Regions from separate parts of the Aeribacillus sp. FSL M8-0235 genome, predicted to be linked through region 2. Evidence: riboswitches for the same ligand, from Rfam matches in the RefSeq annotation. Region 2 holds a riboswitch; the other holds the start of a gene.
What was found. Region 2 has a riboswitch for thiamine pyrophosphate ahead of thiT (energy-coupled thiamine transporter ThiT). Riboswitches for the same ligand answer to the same signal wherever they lie in the genome.
Positions count from the first base shown of each region.

Region 1: it holds a riboswitch for thiamine pyrophosphate, as region 2 does, so the genes downstream of both, tenI (thiazole tautomerase TenI) here and thiT (energy-coupled thiamine transporter ThiT) in region 2, are expected to answer to the same signal.

Region 1 is NZ_JBBOBW010000001.1:1,132,210-1,138,233, forward strand. Features, by position in the region: gene mgtE (magnesium transporter) at 1-1,154, shown strand, start outside; gene NSQ71_RS05620 (monovalent cation:proton antiporter family protein) at 1,180-3,033, shown strand; TPP riboswitch at 3,088-3,196, shown strand; gene tenI (thiazole tautomerase TenI) at 3,336-3,950, shown strand; gene thiO (glycine oxidase ThiO) at 3,937-5,049, shown strand; gene thiS (sulfur carrier protein ThiS) at 5,057-5,260, shown strand; gene NSQ71_RS05640 (thiazole synthase) at 5,267-6,024, shown strand, end outside.
Region 2 is NZ_JBBOBW010000001.1:3,252,778-3,258,801, forward strand. Features, by position in the region: gene NSQ71_RS15940 (hypothetical protein) at 300-482, shown strand; gene NSQ71_RS15945 (DnaJ family domain-containing protein) at 524-895, opposite strand; gene NSQ71_RS15950 (DUF2179 domain-containing protein) at 917-1,462, opposite strand; gene NSQ71_RS15955 (DUF418 domain-containing protein) at 1,566-2,801, opposite strand; TPP riboswitch at 2,974-3,077, shown strand; gene thiT (energy-coupled thiamine transporter ThiT) at 3,146-3,706, shown strand; gene menC (o-succinylbenzoate synthase) at 3,748-4,857, opposite strand; gene NSQ71_RS15970 (carbon-nitrogen hydrolase family protein) at 5,121-6,024, opposite strand, start outside.

The sequences.
Region 1 (6,024 bases), 2.1 Mb from region 2:
ATGATAAAAACCGCTACAAATCGCTGCTTGAGGAAATGCATCCGGCATTTGCCGCCAAAATGATGGAATACATGTACGCCGATGATGCGGCAGATGTATTAAGTGAGCTGACAAAAGAGAAAATTTCCAGCTATTTAACCATCATGGACGCTCAAACTGCCAAAAGCATAAGCGAACTTCTTGATTATGAACAATTTACCGCAGGAAGTATTATGACAACCGAGTTCGTTGCCATTAATGCCAATTATACGGTGCAGTCAACGATGGACTTGCTGCGGAAAGAAGCTCCTGATGCGGAAACAATATATTATTTATATGTGATTGACGAAGAGAAACATCTTGTTGGCGTCCTGTCGTTAAGAGATTTAATTGTTCATGAAGACGATACTTTGATTGCTGACATTATGAAAAAGAAAGTCTACTCGGTATCTGTGGCGGATGATCAGGAAGAAGTAGCAAGAAAGATGAAGGACTACAATTTTTTGGCTCTTCCGGTTGTTGATTTTCAACATCGTCTTGTTGGAATTATAACTGTTGATGATATTATTGATGTGCTGGACGAAGAGGCTTCTGACGATTATTCGAAACTGGCCGCTGTCTCGGATGTAGATTCATATGATCCGAATGCTGTTTCTGCTGCCAAAAAAAGATTGCCATGGCTTATTATTCTCCTATTTTTAGGAATGTTCACCGCCGGCCTAATCGGCCAGTTTGAAGAAACGTTGAACAAAGTGGCAACTTTAGCGCTCTTTATACCATTAATTGCAGGGATGGCTGGAAATACAGGAACACAAGCTCTCGCTGTTGCCGTAAGAAGAATTGCAACAGGCGAAGGCACTTCCGAACGCGTGTGGAAAATTATTCTCAAAGAAGCTGGAACCGGCTTGATTACCGGAACAGTATGCGGAATTGTTGTTGCACTGACAATTTTTATTTGGAAGCAGAAATTTTTCTTAGGACTGCTAGTGGGTCTTTCCATATTGTCAACGCTGACTGTTGCGACAATTGCCGGGGCGTTTGTTCCTCTTGTCATGCACAGGCTTCGTATTGACCCGGCTGTGGCCTCCGGTCCATTTATTACAACGATTAATGATATGATCAGCATTTTGATTTATTTTGGCATGGCGACACTATTTATGAACTATTTGCTCTAACAAAATTAGCTAAAGGAGGCGTAATATGGAATCACATGCAGTAACCTCTCTTGTCATCGTGTTGGTAGGCGCTTTTTTAACCCCGATTTTGCTGCATCGGTTCAAACTGGCATTCATTCCTGTCGTCGTTGCGGAAATTATTGTCGGATTAATCATCGGGAAAACGGGATTTAATTTAGTGCAAGAAGATGTATGGCTGTCAACTCTCTCAACGCTGGGATTTATATTTCTCATGTTTTTAAGCGGGCTTGAGATTGATTTCACCATTTTCTCCAAAGAGAAGAAAAAAGAAGAAAAGCTGCCCAACGGAAAAAAAGCTCCTCATACTTTTTTGGTTGCGTCAATTGTTTTTCTTGGCATTTTCGTTGTTTCATTACTTTTATCGTATTTGTTAATGTGGATGGGATTTATCCGCAATGCCTTTTTCATGACGTTAGTGATTTCAACGATTTCTTTAGGAGTAGTAGTGCCGACGCTGAAAGACGAGCAAATTATGAAAACAACCATCGGCCAAATTATTTTGCTGGTGGCTGTCATAGCCGACCTTGTCACCATGATTTTGCTGGCGGTTTTTGTCTCCTTAAACAGCGAAGGAGAAAGCAATACGTGGCTTCTGCTTCTTTTGTTTGCAGCAGGCGTACTGCTTTACTTCATTGGCAAAAGGTTTAAAAGTCGATCCTTTATTAAATCGATGTCAAAAGGAACGGTTCAAATTGGAACAAGGGCGGTTTTTACGTTAATTCTCGCACTTGTAGGTTTATCGGAAACGCTTGGGGCAGAAAATATTTTAGGCGCCTTCCTTGCGGGAGTTTTAGTCTCGCTTTTATCGCCTAATTCAGACTTGGTGCAAAAGCTAGATTCGTTTGGCTACGGTTTTTTAATCCCGATCTTTTTTGTCATGATAGGGGTGGAATTGGATTTATGGGAATTGATCAAAGATCCGAACCTTCTTTTGTTAATTCCTTTGTTATTTCTCGCCCTCTTGATCTCAAAGTTTATTCCCGTTTTTGTGCTGAGAAAATGGTATGATACGAATACAACGATTGCGGCGGCGTTCTTGTTGACTGCTACTTTATCATTAGTTATTGCGGCAGCTGAAATTGGACAGCGAATCGAACTGATTGATAAGCAAATGGCTGACGCACTAATAGTAGTTGCCGTGTTAACAAGCATTATCACGCCGATAGGATTTAAAAAATTATTCCCTAAAAAAATGGCGGTGCAGCCTAAAAAGAAAATTGCTTTTATTGGTGCAAATCAAATGACCCTTCCAGTCACAAGGGAATTGGACAAAAATTTGTATGAAGCAACCGTATATCATACACAGCAAGACAAAATTGAAAACGGGACTGCTCAATCGGTATTTAAAATAGAAGAATTGAAAGACTATTCGATAGAATCATTGAATGAACACCACATAATGGAAGCTGATATAGTAATAGTGGCTACTGGGGATGAAGAAAGAAATGCGGAAATTGCGACATATGCAAAAGAATGCGGCGTAGAACAGGTCATCGCCTCCATTTCTTCCCCGGAGTTGGATCAAGCATTAAAAGAAAAGGGGATCAGCGTATTTTCCGTCATGCTGTCAACAAAAACGCTGCTCAGGGCTTTGATCGAATCGCCTGGCGTTATGCGGATCTTAACAAACCAAGACAACTCTCTTTATCAAATTAATATGAATAACCGAAAATATGATGGAATGAAGCTTCGATACTTTCCGTTTACAGGAGATTGTATCTTTGTCCGGATTTTTCGAGGTGAAGATTCCATTGTGCCTCACGGCGATACCGAATTGAAAAAAGGGGACCGCTTGATTGTAACGGGTTCCCGCAAATATGTAAATGAGTTAAAAGATGAGCTGGAATTTAGCAAATAATATTTGCAAACAAAACAAATTGTGATAGCATGAAATTAGTATGAAAATTTAATAAGCATCCACTAGGGGAGCCTTTGAAAAGGCTGAGATTAAAGTGTTGACTTTAAGACCCTTTGAACCTGATCTGGATGATGCCAGCGTAGGGAAGTGGGAATTTGAAACATATGTCTGATATTCCATTACCACTTTCCAGCAAGGAAGGTGGTTTTTTATTGTTTCCAGTCTCACCCTTGGACAGCTGCTTTCCAGTTTTGAACCTTGAAAGACGAGTGTGAGCGTCTTTCTCATGAAAGGAATGTACAATGTTGGAACTTCATGCCGTAACAGACGGAACAAAACCGGTCAACGAGCTAATACGCATAATTTTGTCCATATCAGAACATGTTGATTACGTTCATATACGAGAAAAAAATAAAAGACCATGTGAGATCATTCATCTCGTAGAACAGCTTTTGGCAAAAGGGATAAGGAGAGAACAGCTTGTTATCAACGATCGGCTCGATGTTGCGCTCCTAACAGGCGTTCAAAATGTTCATCTTCCGGGAACCGGCCTGCCGATAAAAAAAGTGAAAAGCGCTTTTCCACAAATAAAAGCCGGTGTCAGCGTCCATTCATTAGATGAAGCGGTAAAAGCAGAAAAAGACGGAGCAGACTATTGTTTTTTCGGAAACGTTTTTGAAACGAACAGTAAAAAAGGACTTCCGGCAAAGGGAACAGATTTGCTTGGGAAAATCGTTGGACACGTCAATATTCCTATTATCGCCATCGGTGGGATCACGCCTGATAATATGCAAAAGGTTTTAGAAAAAAAAGCAAGCGGTATTGCCGTTATGTCCTATATCTTTTCTTCGAAAGATCCAGGGAGCGCTGCCAAACTTTTCAGGAAAGGGGAAGCTTTTTCAAATGAACGTTTTTGATGTTGGAATCATCGGGGGAGGGGTCATCGGCCAAGGGATCGCCTATGAGCTATCAAAAGCTGGGCTGAAGACCGCCGTGTTTGAAAGCGGCGAAATCGGAGGTAAAGCGACATCCGCTGCAGCAGGAATGCTGGGTGCCCATTCTGAAAATGAAAAAAGAGACATATTTTTTGAGCTATGCTTAGAGAGCCGAAATTTATATCCGAGCCTTGCAAAAGAATTATTGGAGCAATCTGGTGTGGATATTGAGCTTGTGCAGGAAGGCATGTATCGGCTTGCATTTACTGAGGAAGAAGGCCGCTCCCTGCAATCGCTTGCAGATGAGGATGAACTAGAATGGCATTCAAGGGAAAACGTACTGGCAAATGAGCCACATGTTTCTGAAGACATTGCGGGAGCTCTTTGGCTTAAGCATGACGGCCAAGTGAAAGGTTCATCTGTTTGCCACGCATATGCGAAAGGCGCTAGAAAATATGGTGCATCTATTTTTGAACAATGTCCTGTTTTCGACGTGATTAAAGAGGGAAAAGCATACAAGCTTGTCACTTCCCAAGGAGTTTTTATATGTGGAAAAGTCGTCGTTTCAAGCGGAGTTTGGAGTGGCTTTTTCTTTGAAAAGCTGGGGCTGAGAAATCCAATGAAGCCCGTTAAAGGAGAATGCTTAGCCATAAAACCGAAAAAACTGGTGATCAACAAAACAGTGTTTTACGAGCACTGTTATATCGTACCGAAAAAAGACGGCACCGTTATTATTGGAGCAACTTCTTATGAAAACGACTGGGATACGCATCCGACAGTCAAAGGAGTATCCGAATTAATGATAAAGGTTCAGAAAATTATGCCAGAAATCGGGTCTGAACCGGTCGTTAGTGCTTGGTCGTCGCTCAGGCCGCAAACAGCTGACGGCTGGCCGTATTTTGCCGAGCACCCGGAGCATGAGGGAATCTTTTTTGCGACCGGCCATTATCGAAACGGCATTCTTCTAGCGCCGATTACAAGCTTGATCGTAAAAGACATGATTTTGAAAACGAATCAATATGAGCGTTATGTTCATAGCTTTTCTTTAAACAGATTGCTTTCTGATGCGAAAGGGAGGTGATTAAACAGTGAAACTTCGCATTAACGGCCAGCAGATGGAAGTGGAGAATAGTGTTCGGAACATAGAAGATTTGCTGAACTTTTTTCAATTGCAGGAAAGAATTGTTGTCGTTGAACGAAATGGTGAAATTGTTTCAAAAGAACAATACAGTATCCAGACATTAAATGATGGTGATCAAATTGAAATTGTCCATTTTGTTGGAGGGGGATGATGATTCATGTTAAAAATAGGTGATAAAACATTTCAGTCGAGATTAATGTTAGGAACTGGAAAATATCCATCTTTTGAGATACAAAAAGAAGCGGTGGAAGCCTCAGGTGCTGAAATTTTGACATTTGCCGTCAGAAGAATGAATATTTACGAGCCTTCACAGCCAAATTTTTTGGAGATGTTGGATTTATCGAAATATACGCTTCTGCCGAACACGGCCGGGGCAAAAACTGCTGAGGAAGCAGTCAGAATCGCCAAGCTTGCGAAGGCATCAGGATTATGTGATATGATTAAGGTGGAAGTAATTGGAGATGATAAAACGCTTCTCCCTGATCCGATTGAAACATTGAAGGCATCAGAGATGTTATTGGAAGAAGGGTTTATTGTTCTTCCATACACTTCAGACGATGTTGTTCTGGCGAAGAAGCTTGAAGAATTAGGGGTTCATGCCATCATGCCGGGAGCATCTCCGATCGGATCAGGCCAAGGAATTGTCAATCCTCTCAATTTATCATTTATTATTGAGCAAGCTAATATTCCAGTCATTGTTGATGCCGGAATCGGTTCGCCGGCAGATTGCGCACTCGCCATGGAGATGGGAGCAGATGGAATCTTATTAAATACAGCTGTTTCTGGTGCAAAAGATCCTGTGAAAATGGCGAAGGCAATGAAGCTGGCGATTGAAGCAGGCAGACTTGGATATGAAGCAGGACGCATTCCGAAAAAACGGTATGCACAAGCAAGCAGTCCAACGGAAGGAATGTT
Region 2 (6,024 bases):
GTTTAGCTTGGATTCTAAAGCAGGCGAATCGTGTACGCGCTCCATTTTCATCATTCTCTTTTTTCTTTTGCAGGAGAAAAATAAAGATAGACCTCCTTGTTGTTTAGATGCCAGATTTCAGAAGAAATCGTTTTTACTTTAAAGCAGCTTTATAAATTCAGTATAAGCTGCTTTTTGTATAATAACTTTTTGTCAAAACGGTGTCTATTTTTTGAACAAAATGTGAATTTTTTGTTTCGTTTTTGTGACAAATGATTTATAATAAAAGAAAACGTTTTCTTTGTTTGGGGGTCAAAAAAATGGTCGTGACACTTATGAAATATTTTTATTTATTCGTTGCTCTCTTCTGTTTATTGTCTGGAATTTTGGTCGGTTTTGCAAAGGAGCTTCCGCTTTCGATGATAGTCATTTTCTTAGGTTTTTTCAATCTTGCTTTATATTATGTCTTCCATAGAGAAGCCTTGAAAAAACAGCAAATTTAAAAGAATGGCGAAAATAAAGGCACCATTCTTTTTCGAAAACGTCAAATAAGCTTTTTATAAACTTTATCTTTATAAAATTGAGATGCAGATGTGTTGAATATATTCCTTTTCTTCACGATTCGTTCCAATGCTAATTGTTTTTCCGACAGCTTTTGTTGTAATTTTTTCCTTTCTGCTTCATCTTCACAGCATTTTAGTAAATCTTGAATAGTTAATAGTTCCTTTTTCAAGTCATTTTCTTGATCGACCATACCGGCGTTTCTCAAAAGACGATAAGCCATTCGGAGTTCTTCCGGAATATCAGACAAATCGTCATGCGGGAGAGGCTTCCCCATCCCGGGAAGTTCTTTAAACTCTCCCTCTTCATATGCCTTTTTGATCCGATCCTCAGCAATTTTTGCAAATATATCCACGCTTCACCCTCCCTTCGACCGTTATGTTCGTCCTTTTTCTAAACGCTTTACCCGCTTTTTCATCGCTTTTGTTAAATATCCGCCTTTAAAAGAACGAATTTCATACGAGCTTAAAAACGCTTTTGGTTCTATTTCATTGACAAGGTTTAAAAATTCTTCCTCCCGAGAGCGTTGAGCAACAACTTCCAAACGATACCTGATCGAATTCATTCCTTCTCCTTGAAAGACCGTAACCCCAAAACCAGCCTCCCTCAATTTTTTTACTAATTCGGAATTTTTATCCATTAAATTCACATTGTATGTTACATATCCAAAAGCCAGCTTTTTCTCCAGTTCACCGCCCAACAACAGCCCTGCACCAAAACCGACAATATATGCACTAATATTGTAAATATTAGATAAATCTTGAAAAACTATTCCTAAAGCGACAATATAAATCGCTGCTTCTAGCAAACCTATACCAGCAGCAGCCTTTGTTTGATTTTTCACTAACAAAATAGTTCGGATCGTCAATACTGGTACATACAATAATTGCAGCAAAAAAATAAAAATTGCTTGTAGAAACATGTTGCCTAGACACTCCTTTGTTCCATCATACTATAAATTATTTTCAAAAAGAAAGAGCTATCATAAACTCAAAATCTGAGATTTGAAACTACATTTTTACAATTCATCTTGATCTGTTATTATGCTTCGAAACTTCCTTTTTCATGCGAATAGGCTGGCGCTTGAAATACATCGCTGTTCTCCATACCCACTCCAACGGCCCTAATTGAAAATATTTAAACCAAATATGGCTGATGATAAGCTGCACGGCAAAAATTGCGAGTGCAAGCCAAAAACCGGCGAAGGGGTATACTTTACCGTACAATCCCAATCCGTAATGATAAAAAAGATATGTACAAATAACAGATTGCATGATGTAATTTGTCAATGACATGCGTCCAACAGGCGCTATCTTCTTAACAATTTGCCGGCAGATTGGGTGAAAATATAAAAATATGAGAGAGATCACATAAAACAACATGAGAAATGGTGCACCGAACACCATGTAAAAACTATTTTTAGCGGTGACCGCAAAAATATTTAACGGAAGCCCAATGATAAGCCCGAAAAACCAGATGGCTGTTAATAACCTTCGATGCTTCTCCGGTTCTTGAAAAAGCTTTTGTTTCGCAAATATCATGCCAACTAAAAACATGCTGATATATGGGAGCATGTTTATTATATAGACAAGCGGTTGAAAAGGCCACATGCCAGACATAGACATGTAAAAAAGCCGATCATGAATACGCTGATGGAAAATATCAGTAAAACTTCCGTTTTGATATGAATGGATTGCGTTTCTTGCCTCCTCTTCCAGTAAGGCAGCCTGCTCTCTTTTTTGGACAAAAGCATCCTCACCATTGGATACAGCCGTCATCAAACCAATAAGGAGCAAATATAAACTAAATAAACATACAGTCCATACCAAAAGGGTTTTCCAGGAACACTTCCGGAAAAAAAGGAGAAGAAACCCCAGCACAGCATAATCCATTAAAATGTCTCCATCCCAAATGAAAAATGAATGAATTAGTCCAAATACAAAAAGCACCACCAGTCTGCGTATATATATAGAAACAAAGTTCCTGCCGTTTCCTAAAGCCCGTTCCTCCATGATGATGATTCCAAATCCGAACAATAATGAGAACATTGTAATAAACTTCATTTGTACAAATATTTCCAAAATATTTTTCGTTAGAAAATCCCATGTTCTCCATGTTTCAGTAAAAAAATTTTCGCTGCCTATTTGGTATAAATATACATCTGGATAGCTGAAATGCGCCATATTCACAAGTAAAATGCCAAATATCGCAGCCCCCCGCACCACATCCACTACTTCATAACGCTCACGTTTAAGATTCAAACCAAAACCCCCATTCTGAAAAAAGTTCTTATTGTTAACGCCCTTTTTTCATTACTTTTTGTCCAAAGGCTGCATTTCAGCTTTATCATGTTTAAATTTATTTGAATATAGCGAAAAAAGAATGACAATTTTCTTATAGTCTATTATGATAGACATAAGATTCGAATATCAGCAGATCCACAAGGGGAGCTATATGCTGAGAGTGGACGGATATTTCGTCCAGACCCTTTGAACCTGTTAGTTAATGCTAGCGTAGGGATGTGGAAGTATACTGATCCATGATACAGCCTTTTCCCCCTTATGGATATTTGTTGATAGCAAATAATATACAGGGGGTTTTATTTTTGGAAAAAAATCGCTTATTACTATTAATAGAAGCAGCAATCTTTGCAGCATTGGCAGTTATACTTGATCTTCTCCCTTCCATTCAATTATCATCAGCCATTTCTATATCCATTGCCATGGTGCCTGTACTCATATTATCGTTTCGATCCGGTGCAAAGATTGGCTTCATTTCCGGCTTTTTATGGGGATTATTGCAAATTGTATTAGGTGATGCATACATCCTGATGCCTGTTCAAGGCTTCATCGACTATTTTCTAGCTTTTTCCTTTATCGGTTTAGCCGGTCTTTTCTGCAAAACTATCCAAAATAAGCTGAAAGATGGAAAGAAAAGCTCTGCTCTTGTTTTCATCATCTTTGGCGTCTTCATCGGAGCTTTTGCACGTTATTTTTGGCATTTTATCAGCGGTGTCTTTTTCTTCGGAGAATATGCACCAGAAGGAATGTCAGCGGTCGTTTATTCTTTGATCGTAAACGGCATTACGATGATAGGAGCGTTTGTATTATGCGCTGTCGTTACTGTTATTCTCATTATGGCGGCGCCAAGATTGGTTGTAAAATAAATAAAATAGTCCTCTGCAAAACATGCAGAGGATGATTTTGTTTATAGGGTAAATACTTTCGTTTCAACAGTGTATTTTTTTAATTTTTCACGGCTTACATGAAAACCGATCCCCGGGTTATCAGGCAAGGCAATTTTTCCATTATAAACCGATATTTCCGGTTCAATAATATCTTCTTCCCAATACTTAGATGAACTGGATATATCTCCTGGCAGTGTGAATTGTTCAAGTGTCGCTAAGGCTATATTATGGGCCCGTCCAATCCCTGATTCAAGCATCCCTCCGCACCAAACTGGAACATTTTGCTCTTTGCAAAAATCATGGATTTTTTTTGCTTCTGTCAAACCGCCAACACGGCCGATTTTTATATTCATAATTTTGCAGCTTCGAAGTTCAACAGCCTTTCGAGCATCTTCGAAGGAACAAATACTTTCATCTAAACAGATCGGTGTGTCCAATTCTTTTTGAAGTTTGCTATGATCCACAATATCATCGTGCGCAAGAGGCTGCTCAATCATCATTAATTGAAACTCATCCAATTGTTTTAGATGATTTATATCTTTTAATGTATAGGCACTGTTCGCATCAGCCATTAAATCCAAGTTCGGAAAATGCTTCCGTATTTCCTTAACTACTTCAATATCCCAACCTGGTTTAATCTTTATTTTTACTCTCTTGTATCCTTCCTCCTGATATTGTTCAATAAGACTGATTAAATCTTTTATTGTTGGCTGAATACCGATGCTCACCCCAGCTTCAACTTCTTTTTTCATTCCCCCGAGAGCTTGTGAAAGAGGTATATTTTGCTGTTTTGCATATAGATCCCACACGGCACCTTCCAAAGCCGCTTTTGCCATATAATTTCTGCGAATAAAACGAAACGATTCAGCCAACTCACGAGGATGATGAAACGACGTCTTTGATAAAATCGGAATGAGGAAATCTTCGATCATGTGCACAGTTGTTTTCACGGTTTCTTCTGTATACCATGGAATGGAAAAAGCAACCCCTTCTCCAAAACCGGCTGCACCATCATCATCCTTTACTTCTACGATCAACAATTCGCGATCGTGAATGTCTCCATAGCTAGTAGAAAATGGGGCTTTCAAACGCATCTGTAATATATGCAAAACAATTTTCTTAATTTTTATCAATTAAGAGCATCTCCTTTTTTAAACAAGCTCTCAGCTAAGTTCGACAAAATCATTCCCATTCGCCAGAGGGCTCGATATTTCCCGGAAAATATTTCTTAAAATAGCGAATCCACTCGAACGTTTGTTTTACACTAATTATAAAATAAACGCTTTCTTAATGTAAAGGAGCAAGGGATTTCTTTATTTCCCTTATTGTTTATTGAACTGTAAAATCTCAAATAAATAATGAGATAATCGTAGAAACGAGTCTCATCATGAGATTAATTTTTCCACTCAATAGTTGTCTTCTTCTCTTTGTTGACTAGCAATTTAAAAACATCAGGTCTTGCATAATGCCCAACAGGATCAAAATCAAACTGGCTATAGGCGATTTGTTTCATATCCAGTTCTGCAATGATGATGTCTTCCTTGCCAAATACGGGCTCTGTCACATATTCGCCCAACGGTCCAACAATCGCGCTACCTCCTCTGCTCATTACTTCAGGTGAAGAAGCAAGTTCATCATAACAAGCCAAATCTTTCGGATACATATCTTTTGTCACATATTGATTGGCAGACAAAACAAAGCATCTCCCCTCCAAAGCAATGTGGCGGATTGTTGACTGCCAAGTTTCCCTTGCATCAGCCGTTGGGGCAATATAAATTTGAATTCCTTGTGCGTACATCGCAGCCCTTGCTAACGGCATATAATTTTCCCAGCAGATTAGCGCCCCTATTCTTCCATAAGGGGTGTCAAACACTGGTAATGTGCTTCCATCCCCTTCCCCCCAAACAATCCGTTCTGCTGCAGTCGGTTTTAATTTGCGGTGTTTTCCTAACAACTGTCCGTCAGAATCGAAAAATAAAACAGAACAGTAAAGAGTCCCGCCGCTAAATTCATTATCCCTTTCTGTTACACCTATCACAAGGTAGACACCTGCTTTTCGAGCCGCTTCACCAAGTTGTTCCGTCGTTTCGTCTGGAACAGCTACAGAATTGCTCCAGTATCTATACCAATCCTTCCTCCCTTCAGCCGAACGGCTCCCAATCGTTGTACCAAAAGATAAGCCTCTAGGATAAGCGGGAATAAAAGCTTCAGGAAATACAACAATCTTTGCTCCTTTTTCAGCAGCTTGATGTATGAGGCTAACCGCCTTTTTTGTCGTGGCGTCCCGGTCCATAATA